Regions from separate parts of the Moritella viscosa genome, predicted to be linked through region 3. Evidence: predicted binding sites of a transcription regulator. Region 3 holds the regulator's gene; each other region holds the start of a gene.
What was found. Region 3 encodes MetJ, which represses methionine synthesis genes. Its sites were predicted from a motif close to TAGACGTCTAGACGTCTA; they were not measured.
Positions count from the first base shown of each region.

Region 1: metA (homoserine O-acetyltransferase MetA) is a predicted target of MetJ. The motif match lies at 4,312-4,329, and genes of this name have one in related genera.
Region 2: metE (5-methyltetrahydropteroyltriglutamate--homocysteine S-methyltransferase) is a predicted target of MetJ. The motif match lies at 4,310-4,327, and genes of this name have one in related genera.

Region 1 is NZ_FPLG01000088.1:49,834-56,217, reverse strand. Features, by position in the region: gene BT797_RS12355 (patatin-like phospholipase family protein) at 1-104, shown strand, start outside; gene acnB (bifunctional aconitate hydratase 2/2-methylisocitrate dehydratase) at 382-2,961, shown strand; gene BT797_RS12345 (YacL family protein) at 3,117-3,488, shown strand; gene BT797_RS12340 (trimeric intracellular cation channel family protein) at 3,485-4,102, opposite strand; gene metA (homoserine O-acetyltransferase MetA) at 4,354-5,265, shown strand; gene metH (methionine synthase) at 5,361-6,384, shown strand, end outside.
Region 2 is NZ_FPLG01000039.1:21,014-27,397, reverse strand. Features, by position in the region: gene BT797_RS06250 (hypothetical protein) at 53-1,075, shown strand; gene BT797_RS06245 (DUF3297 family protein) at 1,229-1,477, opposite strand; gene BT797_RS06240 (response regulator) at 2,405-3,202, shown strand; gene BT797_RS06235 (LysR family transcriptional regulator) at 3,275-4,195, opposite strand; gene metE (5-methyltetrahydropteroyltriglutamate--homocysteine S-methyltransferase) at 4,411-6,384, shown strand, end outside.
Region 3 is NZ_FPLG01000090.1:24,603-30,986, reverse strand. Features, by position in the region: gene BT797_RS13120 (malic enzyme-like NAD(P)-binding protein) at 206-1,447, shown strand; gene BT797_RS13115 (RNA-binding S4 domain-containing protein) at 1,554-2,186, shown strand; gene metJ (met regulon transcriptional regulator MetJ) at 2,325-2,651, opposite strand; gene BT797_RS13105 (bifunctional aspartate kinase/homoserine dehydrogenase II) at 2,828-5,251, shown strand; gene metF (methylenetetrahydrofolate reductase) at 5,395-6,282, shown strand; gene ppc (phosphoenolpyruvate carboxylase) at 6,380-6,384, opposite strand, start outside.

The DNA.
Region 1 (6,384 bases), on a different contig from region 3:
TATTTATAGCCTTAGATACGGGCATAGGTCCTGTGATGTTGTCTTACGGTTATGCTGAAGGTGGACACGCTTCTGGTTATCTCTTTATTGGTAATAATTTCTAATTACGCGTTAGGACTATTCATATGAATTAACTCTTCTTTTTACACCATAAATCTGATGAATGTTGAGTATTGATGTAAAAAGCCCTCTGCACTTGCTGCTTTAATTTTAATTTTAGGTTAAAAATGTTATATTTGTGAACACTCTGCAAGAGGCCTTAACTTTATTATTGCTGAATTCACCTCAATAACCGTTGAATTCAAATAACAAATGAGTAGGTTAGGGTTACATATAACAAGGATGTCCACCATGGGTGGCATAAACTAAGAGGAATGAGTCGTGTTAGAAGCTTATCGTAAACATGTCGAAGAACGTGCCGCTGATGGGGTTGTACCTAAACCTCTTGATGCTGAACAAGTTGCTGGTCTAGTTGAATTGGTAAAAGCACCAATCGCTGGCGAAGAAGAAGTTATTTTAGATCTTTTAACCAATCGCGTACCACCAGGTGTGGATGAAGCTGCTTATGTTAAAGCCGGCTTTTTAACTGCGATTGTTAAAGGCGAAGCGACATCACCGATCTTATCTGCAGAACGAGCTACTGAACTACTTGGTACGATGCAAGGTGGTTACAACATCGAAACATTGGTTGAATTACTTGATGTTGATGCGCTGGCTCCTATTGCAGCAGAAGCCTTATCACATACGCTATTAATGTTCGATGCTTTCTATACTGTTGAAGAAAAAGCAAAAGCGGGTAATAAATTCGCACAACAAGTATTACAGTCTTGGGCAGATGCAGAATGGTTCTTAAGCAAACCTGAAGTAGCTAAAAAAATAACTGTTACTGTATTTAAAGTACCTGGCGAAACTAATACCGATGACTTATCACCAGCACCAGATGCATGGTCTCGCCCAGATATACCACTACATGCCCTTGCTATGCTTAAAAATGAGCGCGAAGGTGTTGCTAAAAATCCACTGCAAGCAATTGAAGAACTAAAAGAAAAAGGACATCAAGTTGCTTACGTTGGTGATGTTGTTGGTACGGGATCTTCTCGTAAATCGGCAACTAACTCTGTGTTATGGTGTATGGGTGATGATATCCCTTATGTACCGAACAAACGTGGTGGTGGTATTTGTATCGGTTCTAAAATCGCGCCTATTTTCTTCAACACAATGGAGGATTCTGGTGCGTTGCCATTAGAGTTTGATGTTACTAGTTTAAATACTGGTGACGTTATCGATATCTTCCCATATGAAGGTCTTGTTAAAGCGAACGAAACTGGCGCGGTGATCACTGAATTCAAGATCAAAACAGATGTAATTCTTGATGAAGTTCGTGCTGGTGGCCGTATCCCACTTATCATTGGTCGCGGTCTAACTACACGTGCACGTACAGCTCTCGACCTAGATGATTCAACAGTATTCCGTCTACCTGAAGATGTTGCTGCTTCAAGCAAGGGCTATACTTTAGCACAGAAAATGGTTGGTAAAGCATGTGGTGTTGCAGGTGTACGCCCTAACCAATATTGCGAACCAAAAATGACCACTGTTGGTTCTCAAGATACCACGGGTCCAATGACACGCGATGAGCTAAAAGATTTAGCCTGTCTTGGTTTCTCTGCGGACTTAGTGATGCAGTCTTTCTGTCATACTGCCGCTTATCCAAAACCAGTAGATGTTAACACTCATCATACACTGCCTGACTTTATCCGTAACCGTGCGGGTGTTTCTTTACGTCCAGGTGATGGTGTAATTCACTCTTGGTTAAACCGTATGTTATTACCTGATACAGTTGGTACTGGTGGTGATTCTCATACACGTTTCCCATTAGGTATTTCTTTCCCTGCGGGTTCTGGTCTTGTTGCATTCGCAGCCGCGACTGGTGTTATGCCACTGGATATGCCTGAATCTATCTTGGTACGCTTTAAAGGTGAACTACAACCGGGTATCACACTACGTGATCTCGTAAATGCAATCCCTTACTATGCGATTCTAAAAGGTCTACTGACTGTTGAGAAAGCAGGTAAAATCAATGCATTCTCTGGTCGTGTGCTGGAAATTGAAGGTCTACCCGATCTGAAAGTTGAGCAAGCATTCGAATTATCGGATGCATCAGCAGAACGTTCTGCTGCAGGTTGTTCAATCAAGCTTAACGAAGCGCCAATCATTGAATACCTAGAGTCTAACATCGTGATGTTAAACTGGATGATTGCTGAAGGTTATGGCGATCCGAAGACGATTGCTCGTCGTGTAGCTGAAATGAAAGCATGGATTGCAGATCCACAATTGCTTGAAGCTGACGCAGATGCTGAATATGCTGAGATCATTGAAATCGATCTAGCAGACGTTAAAGAGCCTATCCTAGCCTGTCCGAATGACCCTGATGACGTTAAATTATTAACAGACGTTGCAGGTGTTGAAATTGACGAAGTATTTGTTGGCTCATGTATGACTAACATCGGTCATTTCCGTGCAGCAGGTAAACTACTTGAGAAATTCAACGGTACGCTACCAACACGTATGTGGGTTACTCCACCAACGCGTATGGATGCCGCACAATTAAGTGACGAAGGCTATTACTCAATCTTTGGTAAAGCGGGTGCTCGTACAGAAATGCCTGGTTGTTCACTGTGTATGGGTAACCAAGCGCGTGTAGGTGATAATACTACGGTTGTTTCTACGTCAACGCGTAACTTCCCGAACCGTTTAGGTAATGGTGCTAACGTTTACCTTAGTTCTGCTGAAGTTGCTGCAGTAGCGGCAATTAAAGGTAAGATCCCTACGGTTGCTGAGTATATGGAACTTGCGTCAGAGATTGATGCAACAGCGGCTGATACTTACCGTTATTTAAACTTCGATCAAATCGCTACTTACATTGAAAAAGCGAATGAAGTGATTGTTCAAGAAGCAGTGTAATTAACGAATAATATCGTTGGTTAAATAAAGATATAAGAATAATGAAACGGCTCCCTCGATAGGGAGCCGTTTTTGTTTCTGCCATTTTTTGTTACACTTCGGCTTTGAACACCGATTAAACTATATCTATTAACTAATAAGAAGCAGGCATAACCGTGGATTTTGAATTTCGAAAAGATACCCTTACTGATACCTACCGCGTAATAATATCAATGGAACAGACGGCGCTAGGAAATTGGATCCAAGGCACTTTAGGCACGGATAAAGCCACTATTGCATTAATTCAAGCTGAGATCGATTTATTAAAAGCGCGCCAAAAACAAGAATACCGTTTAATTGGTGATGAAATGACATTAACTCTGACACAAGAAGATGTCTGTGCCTGTGCGAATTCAGAGCTGATTGATTTTGGTGAAGAATTAGATGACGATATGAATTTTTATGATGCGGAAACGGTAGCTGTTTGTGGCTTGGAGGATTTTGAAATTTTACTCCAAGCCTGGTTACGCTTTTTTAGTCAGCGTTAATCCCACTCTTCTGAAGTGTAGTTAAATGTTGGTAATGACCACTTCCAATAAATCGCACACAAGCGCAGTGAGACACCAATACAGAAGGCCACAATAAGATTAATGTTGTGGTCAATGCCAAGCGTTTCTAAGCCAAGATAAAGTACCGCGACTAATAATGAGATACCCGCGTAGATCTCTTTACAGAATACTACGGGGGTACGGTTACAAAGTAGATCGCGTAATACCCCTCCACAAATACCCGTTATCATACCCGCCATAATCACGACGGTTGGATGGTAGCCTAACTTCATTGCTACGTTACAACCAATGATGGTAAATGCAATTAGCCCAAGGGCATCTAGCACCAAGAATAAGCGGCGTAAATGATTCATGTGCTTAGCAATCAGAATCGTGAACAAACCTGCGCATATGGTGATGTAAACATAGTGGGGATGCTGGGTCCAAGATATTGGGAAATTACCCAGTAATAGATCTCGCACTGTACCACCACCAAGCGCGGTAACAAATGCGATAACAGCTACACCGAAGATGTCCATATTACGGCGACCAGCCATCAATGCACCCGACATAGCTTCGGCTGTGATCGCAATTAAATAGATATAAGTAAGCATTATTGCGAACCCTTTAAGTTAACGAAATTTGGGGGGATATCCATTTAAAATATGCTTAGCTCCTTGCAAGTTGGCGATCCTATACATAAACACTTTTATGATCAACCTAAACTGGATTTGAGGTCTGGATTTTACTTCGACTCGGATTGTAAACTCTGTGATGTGGTATTAAATCTGTTGTAACACTTACAAAGGTTATATAAATAGGGTAGACTTCTAGATGGCTAACATATTACTTAAGGATGGGAATGATGCCAATTAGAATTAAAGACGGGCTACCAGCGGCAGAAATATTAGGTAATGAAAATATTTTTGTAATGCTAGAGTCACGGGCAACCAAGCAAGAAATTAGACCGTTACAGGTTGTTGTTCTTAACCTTATGCCAAAGAAGATTGAGACTGAAAATCAAATTTTACGGTTATTATCGAATACGCCACTGCAAGTAAATGTAGAGTTATTGCGGATTGATTATCGTGCCTCTAAGAATACCCCCCAAGAACATATTGATGAGTTCTATCACGACTTTGAACGTATTCGACATAATAATTACGATGGTTTGATCATCACGGGTGCACCATTAGGCTTAGTCGGCCATGATGAAGTGGTATATTGGCCACAAATAGAAGAGATCATCAACTGGTCTAAAACCCACGTAGTATCCACTTTGTTCTTATGCTGGGCTGCACAAGCTGCATTAAAAGTCTTGCATGGCATTGATAAAAAAGTCCATGAAAAGAAATTTTCTGGTGTCTACCCACAGCAAACATTCCACCGTCATAACCCATTAGTTCGCGGATTTGATGATGAGTTTTCCGTGCCGATGTCGCGTTATGCAAATTTCTCTGAAGAAATGTTTACTGGTACAGATCTAAATATTTTAGCCGCGAATGATGAAACAGGGGTGTATTTAGCCGCCTCTAAGGACTTCCGTCAGGTATTTGTTACTGGTCATCCGGAGTACAGTGCAGATACTTTACACCAAGAATATATGCGTGATATTGCTGATGGTGTTAAAGCTGAAGTACCAGCTAATTATTATAAAGGTAATGATGCAGAAAATGCCCCTCGTGTTACTTGGCGAAGTCATGGTAATCTGCTCTATAGCAATTGGTTAAACTATTATGTTTATCAACAAACGCCATATGACTTAAACGATCTATAAATGCAATGATCTATAGACGTCTTAAGCACGTAGAGATTAGTATTAAAATAATAAGATTCAGGACTGAGTCTGCAGTAAATTAAATGAGGGATCTTGTGGCTACTATAAAAAATAAACAGCAACTGGAACAACAGTTAAAAAAACGTATCATGCTTATCGATGGCGGCATGGGTACGATGATCCAAGACTATAAATTGGAAGAAGCTGATTACCGTGGTGAACGCTTTGCTGACTGGCATTGCGACGTCAAAGGTAACAATGATTTATTGGTATTAAGTAAGCCACAGCTAATTGCTGATATTCATAAAGAGTACCTCGACGCAGGTGCTGATATTCTTGAAACCAATACGTTCAATGCGACTACTATCGCAATGGCTGATTATGATATGGAATCATTATCGGCAGAGATTAATCGCGAAGCTGCACGTATCGCACGTCAAGTTGCCGATGAAAAAACCGCAGAAAACCCTGACCGGCCACGTTTTGTTGCTGGTGTATTAGGACCAACGAACCGAACTTGTTCTATTTCTCCTGACGTAAATGATCCCGCTTTCCGTAATACTTCATTTGACCTTATGGTTGAAGCCTATATCGAATCAACCAAAGCGTTAATCGAAGGCGGTTCAGATATTATTCTTATCGAAACTATCTTTGATACCTTGAACGCTAAAGCGGCGGTATTTGCGGTGAAGACGGTATACGAAGAACTCGGTTACGAATTACCGATTATGATCTCAGGTACCATCACTGATGCCTCGGGTCGTACATTGACGGGGCAAACAACAGAAGCATTTTATAATTCATTACGCCATGCAGAGCCGATCACTTTTGGTCTTAACTGTGCGTTAGGGCCTGATGAGCTACGCCAATATGTAGATGAATTATCTCGTATATCAGATAGTTATGTCACGGCGCATCCAAACGCGGGTTTACCTAATGCGTTCGGTGAATATGATTTAAGTCCGGAAGACATGGCTGTGCATATTAAGGAATGGGCTGAAGCCGGTTTCTTAAATATGGTCGGCGGTTGTTGTGGTACCACACCAGAACACATTAAAGCCATGGCTGATGCCGTTGAAGGTGTTAAGCCGCGTCAATTACCTGAAATCGAAATTGCTT
Region 2 (6,384 bases), on a different contig from region 3:
ACCATTAAATTACGGTTATTCCACTCTCACCCCCCCTTTAGGATGGATGAATATGCACTTATTTAAACTCACTCATACGCTTGTATTTATAACACTTGTCACAGGTTGTGCTAGCTTTGAAAAAAAATCATCGACAGCAGTAGAACTCCAACAAACTAAAATCAGTAACTCACGCCTCAATCAACGCGTAAATGATGCGGTAACGAAAGTTGAGCAAAATTACCTAAGGGCGAAAGATGAAAATTTTGCTACCTATGCACCCAATACTTGGAAATCTATTCAAAAAAACTTAATCAGTATGCGTAAGCTAGTGAATAGGTTTGATCCCAATGATCAAGGTTTTTTTGGCGGTCCATCAGAGAGTACTGTTTTAGAAGATATTGCAGAGGTCAGTAATGAATTAATTAAAGCACAAAAAACAAAAACTCAGGTTACTGTATTTTTAGCTCAGCCCTTAGCTGATATTGAATATCTAGCGCCCAAAATAGACACTGTATGGCAAAGAGACTTCGTGATTATTAATCAAGATTTAAGCCACATCATAAATATGATTGAGGAAGATTATTTAGTTTCAAGACAAGAGTTTGAACGAGATAAGTTACAGAAAAAAATCAGTGAACTCGAAATAAATATTGTTACAGCAGACTATTACTTTCCATTAGAAGATCAATTTAACCTATTAAATCAGCAATTAATTCCACTAAGCTACAATAATGTATCGCAGGGCTTACAACAGCTTAATACCATTATCATTACCAGCCCTCGGGATACAGCGTTGCTGACAACAACAGCGAACTTAATCACAAATGGGATTCAACGTGCAGAGCATATAACGACAGATGTAAGCTGGATCAATGGACTTGATATAAAACAACGTGAACAGATTGTTTTACACTATCGCACCACACTCGAAGGGTTAGGCACTAAGTTTATCGGTCAAGACCTATCAAACTTGTCATACAAGGCTCAAGTACAAACGTTTGAACTCGCGCTTACTGCTAAGTTAGCAAAGTTTGAAACAACAGATGCTGATACGGCTTATAAGCAACATATGTTAAGCGACCTTGATAATTAGCCTTTACAGCTAAATGGGCCTAAATTTCTCCAGGCCCTTTTGCGATGACTTAGATTCAAATAATAAGTGGCATTGCAAAAATACGTCACAATATCGCCAACTCACTAAGAGGGATTACCCTTAACTAAGTTATCTATTTTTCAATGGCACGTCTTAACGATAAAACGATTCAACAGTTCCTTTTATCGTCATCATAAGCGGTTGACCGCGACGGTCCAACGCTTTATGTGACGGTACTTTTACCCAACCTTCACTGATACAATATTCTTCAACATCGAAACGCTCTTTACCATTAAGCATAATACCAATGTCGTGCTGGAAAACTTCTTCTATATGATGTGGGCTGCGGGGATTGCCCGAAAGGCGATCCGGTAAAGCTGGTTTCGATTTAATATCGTTCATGTTCGTGACCTGTAGTAAACAAAAAGTGCGCTATTGTAGACAATATAGACCTAAGGCTCAAGGGCTGCGGTAATAAATGTTAGTCCTCTGCATCTGTATAGTTGTAAACCCCTCGTTTATTCAATACTCAACTGTTTCTAAAAATATTACACGTTGCGAATGACTCGTAACTCCGTTACTTAAAGCATCAAAAAATATAAAGCGGATAGTCATTGTAAATGGTTCCTCCCCCCCCCCCAATGACTCCTTTTAAATTTATAGAATTTACACAATGTTACGTCTATAAAATCAAATTAACCTACGAATAAAAACAGGTAATCGATTGAAATTTAATATGATTAAATCATCATCACATTCAAGAAGGAGTCATTCTATAATCATTAATTTAGACTTATATACAAGACGAGCTACCTGACTGGGTATTTTAATTTTTGGCTATAGAGAAACCTGACTATCTTTTAAAAATCCGTGATAGTTTTACCTAAATACCAATAACAATAACAATATATGTATAAATTAATCTATCGTACTGTTTTCATTAAGCACAGATTATAGCCAGTTAAATTAAAGTGGCTAAAGTTTAAACATACACAAATGAATGGGGAATTTATATTCACTTATGATGATTGAATTAAAAGTGCTAACTCATTTCGAGATAAAATCATGGTAGGAATTAAAATTACTATCGGCTATCGTTTACTATAAAACCCTCTTCATCTTCAACTCGGGGGTAAATTAAGTAACTACAAATTAATCAGTTCAGTATATTATTTACAAGAATAAAATAATATGGGCAATCAATGTCACTATTTATCGAGCTAAAACTAGACTATCTTATTAAGTCACGGTAATTTATAGCGACTATAATACATTAGTCATACTGTTGACCATTCAGCTGTAATATCAACTTATATAACAAGGAATCATATGAGTCTTGAAGTTCGTGATCTGTCCATTTTATTAATTGAGCCTTCTAGTACACAACGTAAATTTATTACAACACAATTACATGATGCTGGTGTTGATAATATCGAATGCCTTGTTTCAATCGAGCAGGCAAAGGAAAGCTTAACCGGATTTATTCCAGATTTGATCATCAGCGCGATGTACTTTGAAGATGGATCTGGGGCTGAATTGGCTGAATACGTTAAATCTAATGTGCTTACTGAAAATATTGCCTTTATGCTCATTTCTAGCGAGCAACGATTTTCAGTCTTAGATCAAGTGAAACAAGCGGGTGCGATCGCAATTTTGCCCAAGCCATTTAAATTTGTCGACTTGCAACGCGCACTTAATGCCACACTTAGTTACATTGAACCAGAAGAAATGGAACTGGATTTATACGATGTAACCTCATTAAAAATACTGGTAGTTGATGACAGTCTGACAGCGAGAAAACACATCTGTCGCGTACTCAATAGTATGGGCATTGTGAATATAACCACGGCAGAAAATGGTGTCGAAGCACTGGAATATTTAGCTCAGAATACATTCGATTTGATCGTTACCGATTACAACATGCCTGAAATGGATGGCAAAGAGCTAATTGAAAAAATCAGAATGAACCCAGAGTTATCTTACCTACCTGTGCTGATGGTGACTTCTGAAGAAGGCAGCGCACAATTAACTGCGGTAAAACAAGCAGGTGTCTCAGCACTGTGTGACAAGCCTTTTGATATTGATACGGTAAGAATGCTTGTGCAGCAGTTATTGAATGAACAATAGTACAGGTCAACTCTAAGCATAAAGGGGGAATGAACTCACTAAATTCATTCCCCCTTTTTAACAATTAAAAGACTATAAGTTCGCTGTTTTTATCCCTTTCAGCTTCTGAAATGAACTTTCTTTCGCATCTTTTAAAAACTCAACCATATAAGGCATTTCAAGTTGCTCTATACGAATAGCTGCATATAGCGTTGTCCAACAACTTTCTTCACCAAGCGGCTTAGCTAAAATATAATCTTTCTCCAAATACTCCGTTAATGCCCAATTTGGTAATGCTGCGACACCGCGTCCACTGGCTACCAACTGTAACATCATGATCGTTAATTCCGCATGTCGAATGGCATGAGGCGAAACACCCGCAGGATCTAAAAATAGATTAAAGATATCTAGTCGTTCCTGCTCAACAGGGTATGTGATCAAGGTTTCATCACTCAGGTCCTCTGGTTCGACATATGCTTTACTCGCTAAAGTATGATGACGACTAACCGCGAGCATCGGCTGATAACTAAACAGCGGTTCGTAATGAATGCCGGATAATATTTGTGGATCAGACGTCACAACTAAGTCTACGTCCCCCCGCTTTAATGCTGGTAAAGGGGCAAAGCTAAAGCCTGAGGTTAAATCAAGTTCCACTTCAGGCCAGTGGTCACGGAACACATCAATCGCAGGCATTAACCACTGAAAGCAACTGTGACATTCTATTGCCATGTGTAAACGCCCTGCATTACCCGATAATAAACGGCTAATATCACGTTCAGTATTAGCAAACATAGGCAGTACTGATTTAGCAAGTTTAAGCACCCTCTCCCCTGCGACCGTAAAGCGTAACGGCCTTGTTTTACGAATAAATAACGCCGTATTTAAACGATCTTCAAGATCTTTTATCTGATGTGATAACGCTGACTGCGTCATATAGAGGCTTTCAGATGCTTCGACTAATGAACCGGTTTTTTCTAATGCGATAATAGTTTTCAAATGCTTAACTTCGAGCATCGTTAATTTCCTTTTAAACAGATGACTAAATTTAGCATAATGCCAACATCAATTAATTTCAACTTAATCAGTAAAAATATGAATTTGATTCATGTGAAATAATATTCAATACTTTAGCCATCTAAACAGCTAAGCGTCTATACATTAAGTTTACCATTTTAATTTAAAGTTTAAGACTCAAGCAAACAATTACATCTAAGAAAATGGAGTTACAGATGGCTAAATCACACATATTAGGTTTCCCACGTATCGGGGCAGACCGCGAATTAAAAAAAGCAATTGAATCATATTGGAAAAGTGATATCACCAAAGTTGAGTTAGAAACCGTAGGTAAAAACTTGCGGGCTAAACATTGGCAACAGCAAATTGACGCGGGGCTAGACTTCATCACTGTGGGTGACTTTGCTTGGTACGACCAAGTATTAGCATTATCAGCGACGTTAGGTGTTATCCCAGAGCGTCATCAAGAAGAAAAAATCACCCTTGATACGCTGTTCAATATGGCGCGAGGTTCTAGCCCTTGCTGTGGCCAACAAGCTGCAGCATGTGAAATGACGAAATGGTTTGATACTAATTATCACTATCTTGTTCCAGAACTAAACGAAGACCAAAATTTCGCATTAAGCTACAACCAACTTGTTGAAGAGATCCAAGAAGCAAAAGCACTTGGTTTCCCAATTAAAGCGAATTTACTAGGTCCGGTAAGCTACCTCTGGTTAAGTAAAACCAACAGTGATTTTGATAAACTGACATTACTACCTCAACTTGTTGAAACGTATAAGCAACTACTTGCTAACATCGCAACTGAAGGTGTTGAATGGCTGCAAATTGAAGAGCCTATTCTAGTTCAAGATCTAACAAGTGAATGGCAACAGGCATTCACAGCCAGTTATACTGAATTAGCAAAAGATAGCAACAAACTACTACTCACCAGTTACTTTGGTGCGCTAGGCGATAACGCTGAATTAGCATTCTCATTACCTGTTGATGGCTTCCACATTGATTTATCTCGTGCACCACAGCAACTCGACTCAGCATTAGCTTTACTGCCTGCTAACGCTATTTTATCTGCTGGTATTGTTAATGGTCGTAATATTTGGCGTAACGATCTTGCTCAATCAATCAGCGCATTACAGCAAGCTAAAACACAGTTAGGTGAACGTTTATGGGTTGCTTCTTCATGTTCATTACAACATAGCCCCGTTGATCTCGATAACGAAAACAAACTCGATGCAGAACTTAAATCTTGGTTAGCTTATGCAACGCAGAAATTAACTGAAATTAGCACTATCAATGCACTACTAAGCGGTGAGAGTTCTGAGCAATTTACAACACAATTGGCGGAATCAACAGCCGTAGTTGCATCTCGAGCAACGTCATCTCGCATTCATAACACTGCGGTTAAAGCGCGTGTTGCTGCAATTACCGACCAGGATGCACAACGTCATAGTCAATTCACACAACGTATCACAAGCCAGCAGCAAGAATTGAATTTACCATTATTCCCAACGACAACGATTGGTTCATTTCCACAGACCAGTGATATTCGTCAGACCCGTAATCAATTTAAACAAAATGTGATCAGCCAAGACCAATACATCACCAAGATGCAAGCAGAGATCAAAGATGTAGTCAAACGCCAAGAAGCACTCGGGCTAGATGTACTGGTACACGGCGAACCAGAGCGTAATGACATGGTTGAATACTTTGGTGAATTACTCGATGGTTTCGCATTCTCAAAAAATGGTTGGGTACAAAGCTATGGTACACGTTGCGTTAAACCACCAATCATCTTTGGCGACATTTCACGCCCAGCACCAATGACTGTAGCTTGGAGCCAATATGCGCAAGCGCAAACCAACAAGCTAATGAAAGGCATGCTTACAGGTCCTGTGACAATTTTATGCTGGTCATTTACCCGTGATGATATCAGCCGTGAAGAACAAACCAACCAAATTGCACTGGCCATTCGTGATGAAGTAGTTGATTTAGAAAGGGCTGGAATTAAAGTGATTCAAATTGATGAGCCAGCACTGCGTGAAGGTTTACCGCTACGTAATAGCGAGCAACAAGCCTATTTAGATTGGTCGACTAAAGCGTTCCGTATCAGTGCGTCAGGTGTAAGGGACAATACTCAGATCCATACACACATGTGTTACTGTGAATTTAATGACATAATGCCGTCAATT
Region 3 (6,384 bases):
TAAATTAATGTAGAATCATGGTAACAATATTATTAGCTCATTTAGCTCAGTGTAAAATAAAAGTGACCTGTGTTAAATTAAAGTTAAATATTTGGCGTTACATTCGATTATTATTTTAATTCCCCCAACGTTGTTTCTCACACCTTGTTATTCTTGAATTAAGGGGGGTGAGTTATGTGCATTCATTTCATTCAGGATATTGTGTATGTCAGACCTTAGACAGCAAGCATTGGATTACCATGCGAACCCTAAACCAGGCAAAATTGCTATTCAACTTACTACGTCAGCAGAAACCGCTGATGATCTTTCTTTAGCATATAGTCCAGGTGTCGCAGAACCAGTGCGTGAAATTGCTGCTAACCCTGATGATGCTTATAAATATACGGCCAAAGGCAACTTAGTGGCGGTGATCACTAATGGTACTGCGATTTTAGGTCTCGGTAATTTAGGTCCACTGGCTTCAAAGCCGGTAATGGAAGGTAAAGCACTACTATTTAAGCGCTTTGCAGATATCGATTCGATTGATATTGAAGTGAAACACCGTACGACAGAAGAATTTATTGATACAGTTGCCAATATTGCCGATACATTCGGTGGTATTAATCTCGAAGATATTAAGGCGCCAGAATGCTTTGAAATTGAAAAAGCGTTAATTTCGCGTTGTCAGATCCCGGTATTCCATGACGATCAGCACGGCACCGCAATCGTAACAGCTGCAGGTATGATTAACGCGCTAGACATTCAAGGTAAAAACATCGCGGAAGCTGTTATTGTTTGTATGGGCGCTGGCGCAGCAGCGATCGCTTGTATGGAATTATTAATTTCATGTGGTGCACAACGTGAAAAAATCTACATGTTAGACCGTAAAGGTGTGATTCACACTCGTCGTGATGACATTAACGAATATAAACAGCATTTTGCTAATAATACCGATAAGCGTACGTTACAAGATGCGATTAACGGCGCCGACGTATTTGTTGGTGTATCAGGTCCAAACGTATTGGCTGCTGACGATGTGAAATTGATGGCTGATAATCCAATTATTTTTGCATGTTCGAATCCTGATCCAGAGATTAAACCTGAGTTAGCGCATGCGGCACGTCAAGATTTGATCATGGCAACTGGTCGTTCTGATTATCCAAACCAAGTTAATAATGTATTGTGCTTCCCATTCATTTTCCGTGGTGCATTAGATGCACGCGCAAGTGTGATTAATGAAGCAATGAAAGTGGCGGCAGTACATGCAATTCGTGAAATTGCCAAAGAAGAAGTGCCACAGTCAGTATTAGCTGCGTCTGGTGCAACATCATTAGAGTTTGGTAAAGAGTACATTATTCCAAAACCAATGGATCCACGCTTATTACCACGCGTTGCACGCGCTGTTGCACTAGCAGCGGTTGAAACGGGTGTATCACGTATAGAATTACCTGAAAATTACATGCTGTAAATTTATTAGATAATTCTAACAAACGCCAAGGTCTTTCCTTGGCGTTTGCATTTTTGCGCTTATACTTGTATAAAGAGCCGCTATATTGCCCACATTTAAGGTTTCCATGTCTGAAGAATACGAAATTGAAGTCATCCCTGTTGTTGTTTCTGAAGAACCAATTGAATTATATAAAATTTTAAAAATTGAGAACCTAGTGACCTCGGGCAGTGAAGCAAAAAACCATATTGCTAACGGTTATGTGTATGTAAACGGTGAAGTTGAAACTCGTAAACGTAAAAAAATTATGTTTGGTGACATCATCGGTTTTGATGGCGAAGCGTATCAGGTTATGTCTGCTGAAGAGTTGGCATCATATGATGACGCTGATTACGCGGAAACTGATGATGGCGAAAATTTTCCTGAAGATGAATTTGTTGACCCGGCTGCTTTAGAGTCAGACTCTGTGGCTGCATACATGGCAGAACATGAACTGACTGAAGACGATTTCATTGCTAATGATGCAATGACAAGCACTGATGTTGAAACTGATGAATCTGATCTACAGGTTGTAGAGAATAGCGTAGAAGAAGTTGCTGCTGCTAAGCCTGTGGTTGAAAGTATTGCAGCGGATACTTGGGAGCAGCCTGAAAAGAAGAAAAAGAAAAAAGCTGCAGAAAAACAAACGCAAACAGCAAAAGTGGCGGAGCCTAAAAAAGTGGAAAAGAAAAGAGGCCGTGCTGCACCTTTTAGTTTTTAGGGCTTAATTACTATATTCTGGCTTTGAATTTATTAATAGACTGCATTGAGATCTGGAATACAGACTGTTGAAATCAAAAAAGGCACTCCTTTCATAAAGGAGTGCCTTTTTTATAACTGCTTCGCTACTATTTATCTATTAATCATCTTGTTCTAAATAATCATCAATATTAATACCGAGTGTTAACATCTGTGCTCGAGCTTCTTCAGGGATACTGTCTGGTTTGTCTTTTGTTAAATCTTCGTCCGCTGGTAACGGTTGACCTGTGTAAGCATGTAAAAATGCCTCACACAATAACTCACTGTTGGTTGCATGGCGTTGATTATTAATCTGACGGCGAGTTCTTTCATCTGTCAGTACTTTCAATACTTTCAAAGGAATTGAAACAGTAATTTTCTTAACCTGCTCACTCTTTTTCCCATGTTCTGCATAGGGGCTAATATACTCGCCGTTCCACTTCGTCATTTTTGACCTTTGCGTAAATTATTATTTATGAATAAGTAATAAGTCTACCTTTGAATTTGATTATTGGCAATCAGTATGTAAAGAGCTCTAGACGTCTATTGACCTGTTGTAGGCTAATGGTGTATGTTTTTAGTTACTGGTAATACATTAATTCGATATTAAGTTCGGGAGAACGCATGGACGCAATTAAGCGCAGTATTCATAAATTTGGTGGCAGTAGTTTAGCTGATGCTACCTGTTATCGTCGAGTATTGACGATCATTAGTCAACACACCAAAGCACGCGATCTTATTGTAGTTTCTGCCGCGGGTAAGACCACCAACCAATTATTAGAGTTATTACAATTGGCCGAAGATGGTGATCAAGCTGCGTCGGAGCGTCTTATTGCGACGAGCGAGTATCAAATTAAGTTAATTGCAGAACTATTAGAAGGTGACTTATGTGCACAACTCACTTCTGCACTACAAGATGATATTCATACCATAGGCCATCTATTAGAAACTAGCCTTGATGTGTATGTTAAAAGTCAAATTTTAGCGCATGGAGAGATGTGGTCTGCACGATTATTAGCGGCTTTGCTGAGTCAAAGTGAGCTACCAGCCAATGATTTAGATTCTCGCTTATTTTTAACCACTGAATTAGCTGCGCAACCTGTGGTTGATGAAATTGTGTCTCGCCACAAGTTAGCATCGTGTTTAGCGACGCTGAATAATCGCGTTGTTGTGACCGGTTTTATTGCTGCTGATACACAACAGCGTACTGTGACATTAGGGCGCAATGGCTCTGATTATTCTGCGACATTGTTAGCTGCGTTAGTGGATGCTGAGCAAACCACCATTTGGAGTGATGTTGCGGGGATATTTAGTGCCGATCCTCGTCGCGTAAAAGATGCTGAACTGCAAACCAAGTTATCACTTGATGAAGCCGCTGAGCTAGCACGTTTAGGTTCACCCGTATTACATGCGCGTACACTACAACCTGTTGCCGAGAGTAAACAGCATGTTCAGTTACGCTGCAGTTATACTCCTGATGAAGGTTCAACCCAGATCCACCGTCGTTTACCAAAAGGTAAAGGGGCGAAAATTGTTACCTCGATTGATGACTTGCATTTAGTGGATGTTGAGTTTAATCATGTTGTTGATTACCAACAACAATATAATCAGTTAATTACATTGTTAGCGCAGCAGCAACTATCACCAATCTGTATTAAACGGCGTCCGACGGATCATATAGTTAGATTAGGTTATACTGCTGAAATTGTTGAGTTTGTACTTGCTGCATTAGCAATATATAAACAGCAACAATCTAACGTAATGGCCGTTGAGCATGTAAGTGGTTTTTGTATGGTGGCGTTAGTGGGTTCTGGTGTAACGGATAATGCTTTGCAATCACATCTGTTTTATCAATTAATTTCAGAGCACACTCTGATATTTGTACAGACAGGTGAAAACCATTTAAGTATCAGTGCCGTTCTGCAGAAAGTGGTGTTAGAGCCGTTATTGAAAGAGCTGCATACAGCGTTATTTAAGCAGCCAAGGCGCATTGGTGTTGTGCTGTTTGGTAAAGGAAATATCGGTGCCGGTTGGCTATCTTTGTTTGCGGAGCAAATGCATAAAGTACCTGAGCAACAAAATGTCGAACTGTGCTTATGCGGTGTGTATGGTTCACAGGGCGGGGTATTAGATTTCAATGGTCTGGATGCTGTGACAGTACTTGATAATTTTCAACCTGAATCGTTTGTCTGGGAACAGTTATTATCTAACCTCGCACTGCACCCGTTTGATGAATTGGTGATTATCGATATTACGGCCAGTGAAGCCATCAGCTATTATTATCCTGAATTTGCTCAACATGGTTTCCACCTGATTTCCGCAAATAAATTCGCAGGCGCAGCGAGTAGTGAGTTTTATAATCGGGTTAAGCAAAGCTTTAGTGATAATGAAAGCTACTGGTTATATAATGCCACGGTCGGTGCTGGATTACCGATCCAATCATCTATGGGGATGCTGCAACACAGTGGTGATCAAGTGACTGCTGTTAGCGGTATTTTCTCTGGTACCTTATCTTGGTTGTTTCAACAATATAATGGTGAAATTGCGTTCTCGGAATTAGTGGAACAAGCTTGGCATCAAGGGCTAACGGAACCTGACCCTCGTGAAGATTTATCGGGTAAGGACGTGCAGCGAAAACTGCTTATCTTAAGCCGTGAAGCGGGTTATGACATGGAGCTTAGTGATATAAAATTAGAGTCATTGGTATCTAAAGCTCTAATGGAATTTAAAGTTGATGAGTTTCTAGAGCATTGCGAAGAACTAGATGAAAAAATATTGCGTATGTTTAATAAAGCTAAAAAGCAGGGCTTAGTATTACGCTATGTCGCTAGTTTTAGTCGCAAAGAAGGGGCGCAGGTTGGGTTAGAGTTCTTAGAACCAACCCATCCATTTGCGAACTTATTACCGTGCGATAATATTTTTTCAATTAATAGCCATTGGTATCGTCATAACCCATTAGTGATCCAAGGTCCTGGTGCTGGTAGAGATGTTACTGCGGGTGCTATTCAATCAGACCTGTTCCAATTATGTAAGCTGTTCGCACGTTAATTTTTACATTTTCGCCTGTCGAAAACCAATGCGCATATAATTCATGTTTAAGATGAATTATGTGCGTTGACTTTATCCATCAAACTTGTGATTATTAAGACGTATAGCGGTATGGACGTCTAAGCATCTTAAGGGATATGAGTATGAGTTTTCACAATGCACAAAATATTGAAGTATTAAATCAAAGCGTTTCTGAATTGGGACGTGATATTAACGTTTCATTTGAATTTTTCCCGCCAAACTCTGAAGCAATGACGTCTACCTTATGGGAATCGATTAATCGCCTCAAAGCGTTAGACCCTAAATTTGTGTCAGTGACATACGGTGCAAATTCCGGTACACGTGATCGTACTCATGACATTATCAAACAAATTAAGCATGAAACGGGTTTAGTTGCTGCGCCACACCTCACTTGTATTGACGCTAATCGCCAAGAATTAAAGCAGATTGCAAAGGATTATTGGGATAACGGTATTCGTAATATCGTGGCTTTACGTGGTGATTTACCAACTGGATTGAATCAGCCTGATATGTATGCGGCTGACTTAGTTGCTTTATTAAAAGAGGTAAATGATTTTGATATTTCAGTTGCTGCCTATCCAGAAGTTCACCCGGAAGCAAAAAATGCGCAAGCAGATTTGCTCGCGCTAAAAGATAAGATTGATGCCGGTGCTGATCGTGCTATTTCACAGTTCTTTTTTGATACTGAGAGTTTTTTACGCTTCCGAGACCGTTGTGCGGCAGTCGGTATTAATAAAGAGATCGTGCCGGGTATTTTACCGGTATCAAATTATAAAACCTTATGTAAGTTTTCAAAACTGACCAATGTAAAAGTGCCTAATTGGATGCACAGCCAGTTTGAAGGTTTAGATAATGATCAAGCTACACGTAATCTGGTTGGCGCAAGTATCGCTATTGATCAAGTGAAAGTATTGTCGCGCGAAGGGGTGAAGGACTTTCATTTCTATACGTTAAACCGCGCTGATTTAACGTATGCTATTTGTCATACTCTGGGTGTACGTCCAAGGTAGTAAACGATACTGCTGTGAGCTTATATGAGAATTAAAAATGCCGACGATGATGTCGGCATTTTATTATCTACTCATTAGCTGATAACTAAATTGAAAGTTAAC